One region of the Pseudomonas fluorescens genome, then DNA from elsewhere that is predicted to be linked to it. Evidence: riboswitches for the same ligand, from Rfam matches in the RefSeq annotation. Region 1 holds a riboswitch; the other holds the start of a gene.
What was found. Region 1 has a riboswitch for manganese ahead of mntP (manganese efflux pump MntP). Riboswitches for the same ligand answer to the same signal wherever they lie in the genome.
Positions count from the first base shown of each region.

Region 1 (3,409 bases):
TGGCCCGCCCCGGCAAGGTCGTCACCCGCGAACGCCTATCGCGAGCGCTGTATGGCTGGCAGGATCGGGTCGAGAGCAACACCCTCGAAGTGCTGATCCACAACCTGCGCAAAAAACTCTCGAGCGATTTGATCCGCACCGTGCGCGGTGTCGGCTATGTGGTGGAGCTCAAACCATGATTTCCATACGCGCGCGGATTCTGGTGCCGGTGCTGATTCTGGTATTGATCGGCGACCTGCTGATCAGTTGGCTGGTGCTGCGCGACAGTCACCATGAAATCGAAGAGGTCTATGATGCCCAACTGGCACAAAGCGCACGCCTGTTGCAAGGCGTGCTGGCCCAGCGCGCGCCCGGCGACAACGACTGGAGCCGGCTCTATCAGGCCTTCGATGAAGCCATGAGCCGGGTCGGCGACGGCGAGGCCGCGCACCCTTACGAAACCCGTCTGACCTTTCAGGTATGGCGCAGCGACGGGCAGTTGCTGGTGCGCTCGGCCGAAGCGCCGGAGCTTGCCGCACCGCCCACCACCCTCGGCTCCCATGACCTGATGGAGAACGGCCACGACTGGTGTGCGTTCCTGCTCAAGGATTCGCAACAAGGGCTGCTGATCTGGGTCGGCGAGCGCGACGACATCCGCCAGGATCTGATCGAGCGCATCGTCGGCCACACCGTCTGGCCGAGCCTGATTGGCGTACCGCTACTGGCTGCGTTGATCTGGCTGACCATCGGCTGGGGCCTGCAACCGTTGCGCGCCATGGCGCAGAGCATTCGCGGCCGTGACACCGAAACCCTGAAACCGCTGCACCTCAGCCCCCTGCCCCACGATCTGGAACCAATGCAGACCGCGCTCAATCGCCTGTTGCAGCAGATCGACAATCTGCTGGCGCGTGAGCGGCGCTTCATTGCCGACGCCGCGCACGAGTTGCGCACGCCGCTGGCGATCCTGCGGATCCACGCGCAAAACGCGCAACTGGCGGCGAACCCGCAACAACGCGAAGAGGCGCTGGAATATCTGCTCAGCGCGGTGGATCGGGCGACGCGTATCGCCAGTCAATTGTTGACCATGGCGCGCATCGAACCGCACCTGGCCAATCCCGAAACCCGCAGCGTGGAACTGACCGAACTGGTGCGCGAAGAGCTCGCCGAACTGGCACCGCTGGCCCTGGAAAAAGACGTCGAACTGATCCTCGACAGCGACCACCACTGCCCGGTCGACACCGACCCGGTGGCCCTCGCCATCGCCTTGCAGAACCTGGTGACCAACGCCCTGAACTTCGCCCCGCCGGGCAGCGAGGTACGGGTTCAGGTGCAACCGCAGGCGGGCGGCGCGGTGTACATCAGCGTCGAGGACAGCGGGCCCGGGATCAACGAGCAGGAATACGCGCGGCTGTTCGAGCGTTTCTACAGCCACGGCCACGGCAATGGCGCCGGACTGGGGTTGGCGATCGTGCAGATGATCGTCAGCAAGATCGGCAGCACGTTGCAGCTGTACAACCGACCGCAGGGCGGGTTGTGTGCGGAGTTGCGGATCAATGAGCTCTCGAGTCAATAACATCGCCCGAACCCTGCACAAGCATTGTGGCGAGGGAGCTTGCTCCCGCTGGACTGCGCAGCAGGCCTTCTGCTGTTCGGCAAAGAAAGGGCCGCTGCGCGACCCGGCGGGACGGTGCGACGATTCGACAAGTTCCCTCGCCACAGAGTCTGGTGTTGATCGATCGCCTCAATGCTTTTGACAAAATTTTCATGTTTGCCCCCATAAGATCCGCAGCCTCGTTGGGGAGTAGCCTGTTTCCGAGTCCCTCGGAAGCGTTCGTATCAACATTCTCGGCAACCTGCCGTGGTACGAACACCTTTTGGTTGGTGAGACCGACGACACATCCATGCCTGAAGTCGGGCGTGTGGTTGTGTCGTTGACTCATAGCCCGACTGGAAGTGTGCCCCCGTGAATCCTGTTTCCCTCATATTTCTCGCTCTGGCCATGTCCACGGACGCGTTCGCCGCAGCCATCGGCAAAGGCTCCAGCCTGCACAAACCACGTCTGACCGAAGCGCTGCGCACCGGTCTGATCTTCGGCGTGATCGAGGCCATCACCCCGATCATCGGCTGGCTGATCGGCCAGGCTGCCACCCGCTGGGTCGCCGAATGGGACCACTGGATCGCCTTCACCCTGCTGCTGATTCTCGGTCTGCACATGATCTACAACGGCCTGAAACACGAAGACGAGGAAGAAGAAAAACCCGGCCAGCATTCGTTCCTGATTCTCGCGGTTACCGCGTTCGCCACCAGCATTGACGCCCTCGCAGTCGGCGTCGGCCTGGCGTTTGTCGACGTGAATATCTGGGTGGCGGCAGCGGCCATCGGCGTGGCGACCATGACCATGGTGACCATTGGCGTGATGCTTGGTCGGGTGCTCGGTGCGGTCGTCGGCAAGCGTGCGGAAATCGTCGGTGGCGTGGTGCTGATGATCGTCGGCGCGACCATTCTGTACGAGCACTTGTCGGCCTGAGTCAGGTCTGGACAAGCGCCGCCAGTGTCATCGCGTTGCCCAACGCGGCGCCACTGGCGGTGTTGTCGAAGATGCACCAGACGCTGGCGCCTTCAGCAGCGCAGAGCTGCATATTCTGCGCAAGCTGCTGCAGATAAGGCAGCTCATAAGCACTGTGATAAATCCGTGGCGCGCCATGCAGTCGCCAATAGCGCACACCCGCCCAGCCCTGCGCCGAACCGTCGGTACTGATCCGCGACGGATCGACCACGACCTGGGAAATCCGATACGCCTGCAACATCGGCGCCGCCACCACCCACGACTCATGCCGTGGCTCAAGCACCACGTCACCGGCGAAGCGTTGGCACAACGCCACGAAAAACGCCTCTGCGCGTGCCGGCTCAAAGGCCAGCGACGGCGGCAGTTGCACCAGCAAACACCCCAGCCTATCGGCCAGGCCTTCGCACTGCCCGAGAAACTCATCCAGCGCTTGCTCACAGTTTTGCAGACGCAACTCATGAGTAATCTGCTTTGGCACCTTCACCGAAAAACGAAAACCCGGCGGCACCGAATCCGCCCAGCGCGCATAGGTCTGACGCCGATGCGGGCGATAGAACGAGCTGTTGATTTCCACGCAGTCGAACCGCGCGGCATAACGCTGCAGATGCGTGCCCTCGGCCGGAAACTGCGGCCAATACTCACGCCCCAGACTCCAGCCTGCGCAACCGATGAACATCAAAAAAGCCCCTTCGCCGCTTCACGCATGAAAATCTCCACGGTCTCGTTCACAGATTTCAGGCACAACGGAATACCTGTGGGAGCCGGCTTGCCAGCGAAGGCGTCGATACATCCACAATCGCTGTGCCTAACACAACGCTTTCGCGAGCAAGCTCGCTCCCACAGGGTTCAGCGGCGCTCACAGAT
Region 1 is NZ_CP038438.1:3,593,536-3,596,944, forward strand. It holds gene E4T63_RS16310 (response regulator) at 1-179, shown strand, start outside; gene E4T63_RS16315 (ATP-binding protein) at 176-1,552, shown strand; yybP-ykoY riboswitch at 1,763-1,934, shown strand; gene mntP (manganese efflux pump MntP) at 1,943-2,506, shown strand; gene E4T63_RS16325 (DUF72 domain-containing protein) at 2,508-3,221, opposite strand.

Region 2 (3,409 bases), 1.4 Mb from region 1:
CCGGCACTTCATCGGCGCCCGCGAGCTGGCGGCGATGAAACCCGGCGCCTTTGTGGTCAACACCGCTCGCGGTGGTTTGATCGACGAGCAAGCCTTCGCCGACGCGTTGCGCAACGGTCACCTTGGCGGCGCCGCCACCGACGTGCTCAGCGTCGAACCGCCGGTCAACGGCAATCCGCTGCTGGCCGCCGACATTCCACGGCTGATCGTCACTCCGCACAACGCCTGGGGCAGTCGCGAAGCGCGGCAACGCATCGTCGGCCAATTGACCGAAAACGCCCAGGCATTCTTCAGCGGTAAAGCGCTGCGGGTCGTCAGTTGATAAACTGCGGCACTTTTTTTCCAAGGAGCAGTTATGGATCCGCGCAGTGAAGTACTGCTTCGTCAGGCCGAGTTATTCCAGGGTTCGCTGTTGTTGGCCGGTTTGCCTGCCGACGATTTGCTCGGGCGCCTGCCCAATGCGTTCGGCTGGTGCTGGCATGCCGGCGATCAAGCGGCACTCGATGCGCGCTTCGAAGGTCGCAGCCATTTCGGTGTGAATGTGCCGGAACGCGAATTCGACAGCGCCGTGGTGTTTTTGCCCAAGTCCAAGGATCTGACCGATTACATCCTCAATGCCGTGGCCGCACGTCTGCCCGGGCGCGAGGTGTTTCTGGTCGGGGAAAAACGCAGCGGTATCGAGGGTGCGTCCAAGCAACTCAACCCGTTCGGCAAGCCGCGCAAACTCGACAGCGCCCGTCACTGCCAACTGTGGCAGGTCACCGTGGCCAACGCGCCTGAAGCAAAATCGCTGGAAAGCCTGGCGCAGACTTATGAGCTGCCGCTGGCCGAAGGCCCGCTTAAAGTCATCAGCCTGCCGGGCGTGTTCAGCCATGGTCGACTGGACCGCGGCAGCGCCCTGCTGCTTGAGCATCTGGACAAACTGCCGAGCGGTCATCTGCTGGATTTCGGTTGTGGCGCCGGGGTTTTGGGCGCGGCGGTCAAACGGCGTTATCCGCACAATCAGGTGACTTTGCTCGACGTCGATGCCTTCGCCGCCGCCAGCAGTCGCCTGACGTTGGCGGCCAACGGTCTGGACGCCGAAGTGCTGACCGGCGACGGTATCGACGCTGCACCGATGGGTTTGAACGCGATTCTGAGCAACCCGCCGTTCCATGTCGGCGTGCACACCGATTATTTCGCTACCGAAAACTTGCTGCGAAAAGCGGCCAAACATCTGAAAAACGGCGGCGAACTGCGCTTGGTTGCGAACAGCTTCCTGAAGTATCAGCCGCTGATCGAAGAGCATCTGGGCGTGTGTGCAATCAAGGCCGAAGGCAATGGTTTCCGGATTTACCGGGCCAAGCGCGGCTGAAAATTTGTTCTTGCTCTATCGGTTTTGCGAAGGCAGAATCCGCTCCGTCCTAGGGGAGTAGTCTCCCACGAGCGCCAAGCTCGTCCGGCATACGTCAACATACTTGATCCTCAGATCATGGCGTATGCGACCCAAGCGTCCGCACCAGACGGATCGCAGGGTTTGACAAGACCTATGACACGCACACCTTACCCGGGGCGGGAAGGCTGTACGTGTCATAGCCGTGTCGACCCGCCCCTTAGGAAAATCCTGATGCTGGACTCGTTACTCGTTCCCACCGCAATCGTTGCCTTGGCCGAAATCGGCGACAAGACGCAACTGCTCGCGCTGATTCTCGCCGCTCGCTTTCGCAAACCCTGGCCGATCATTGCCGGTATTGTCGCTGCGACCCTGGCCAACCACGCAGCAGCCGGTGCGGTAGGCGCCTGGTTCGGCAGCTTCTTCTCAGACTCGGTCCTGCACTGGATTCTCGCCGCAAGCTTTACCGCCACTGCGCTGTGGACGTTGGTCCCGGACAAGATGGACGACGATGAAGCCAGCACCGCACGCAAGTTCGGCCCCTTCCTGACCACGCTGATCGCGTTCTTCCTTGCGGAAATCGGTGACAAGACGCAGATCGCCACCGTGATGCTGGCGGCGCAATATCCGGAGCTGTGGCTGGTGATCATCGGCACCACGGCGGGCATGCTGATTGCCAACGTGCCGGTGGTATTGGCGGGTAATTTTGCTGCGGAGAAACTGCCACTGACCTTGATCCGTCGCCTGGCGGCTTCGGCGTTCCTGATTCTGGCGATCGTGGCGGTGTACAAGGCGATGCAGAGCAGTGGCTGGATTTAACCCCTGAGCCGTGATCTGACAATTAACTGTGGCGAGGGGATTTATCCCCGATGGGGCGCGAAGCGCCCCCAAACCTGCCTCCTCAGAGTGTCAGACATAACGCATTTGCAGGTTTTGGGGCTGCTTCGCAGCCCATCGGGGATAAATCCCCTCGCCACAACAGCCCTCCCAACCTGAAGAATCGTTGTGTCCTTCGACTCTTAGGACTTCGGCGCTTTCTCGTACAGCGGCATGACTTTTGGAATCGCCGCCTGCAGCGAGGCGATCCGGCTGGACGAGGCCGGGTGGGTGCTCATGAACTCCGGCGGTGCGCCTTCCGAAGCCTTGCTCATCTTGTTCCACAAGGTGATCGCCGCATTCGGGTTGTACCCGGCGCGGGCGGCCAGTTCCAGGCCGATCAGGTCGGCTTCGTTTTCGTTGGCGCGGCTGTTGGGCAAGGTCATGCCGTAATTGGCCACGGTGTCGGCCAGCGCCAGGCTGTCCTGACCCAGACCGAGCAACGCACCTGCACCCTGTTTGGCCATTTCAATGCCATAGGCTTTGGACATCGCCTCACGACCGTGCTCGCGCAGGGCGTGGGCGATTTCATGGCCCATGACCGCCGCGATTTCATCGTCAGTCAGTTTCAGGCTATCGATCAGCCCGGTGTAGAAAATGATCTTGCCGCCAGGCCCGCAGTTGGCGTTGAGCTCGTCGCTCTTGATCAGATTGACTTCCCACTGCCACTGCGCCGCATCCGGGCGGAAGTTCGGTGCCTGGGCGATCAGCCGGTTGGCAATCGCCTGAACCCGCTTGGCCTCCGGGCTGGTCTTGTCCAGCACGCCTTTGCTCGACGCCTCGCCGACGGTCTTCTGATAGGACTGGGCATACATCTGGTCGACCTCTTGCGAGGACAGCATGCTGAACATGTACTGCTTGCGCTCCACACCGACGGCTCCGCCGCTGGTGGTGTTGACCGACTGACAACCGGCCAGCAACAGCGCTGCGCTCAGTGCACTTACAACCAATGTCTTGTTCATTCAAAAGCTCCCTGAAAACCTGCCGCGTATCGTAGGGGGTGAATTGTATCGGCGCCAGATACAACAGACGTGTTGCAGCGTCTTTCGGAAGTTTCCCACCGCTGTTGTCGTAAAAAATTCACAGCACCCGGCAAGTCTGCTGCCGCTGCGTCGCGCACCGATCCATTTGCGACATCCTCCGCCCTTTGTTCCGCTCAAC
Region 2 is NZ_CP038438.1:5,035,905-5,039,313, forward strand. It holds gene E4T63_RS23160 (2-hydroxyacid dehydrogenase) at 1-322, shown strand, start outside; gene E4T63_RS23165 (class I SAM-dependent methyltransferase) at 356-1,354, shown strand; yybP-ykoY riboswitch at 1,394-1,518, shown strand; gene E4T63_RS23170 (TMEM165/GDT1 family protein) at 1,607-2,191, shown strand; gene E4T63_RS23175 (M48 family metallopeptidase) at 2,392-3,210, opposite strand.
Region 2: another riboswitch for manganese. It lies ahead of E4T63_RS23170 (TMEM165/GDT1 family protein); the one in region 1 lies ahead of mntP (manganese efflux pump MntP).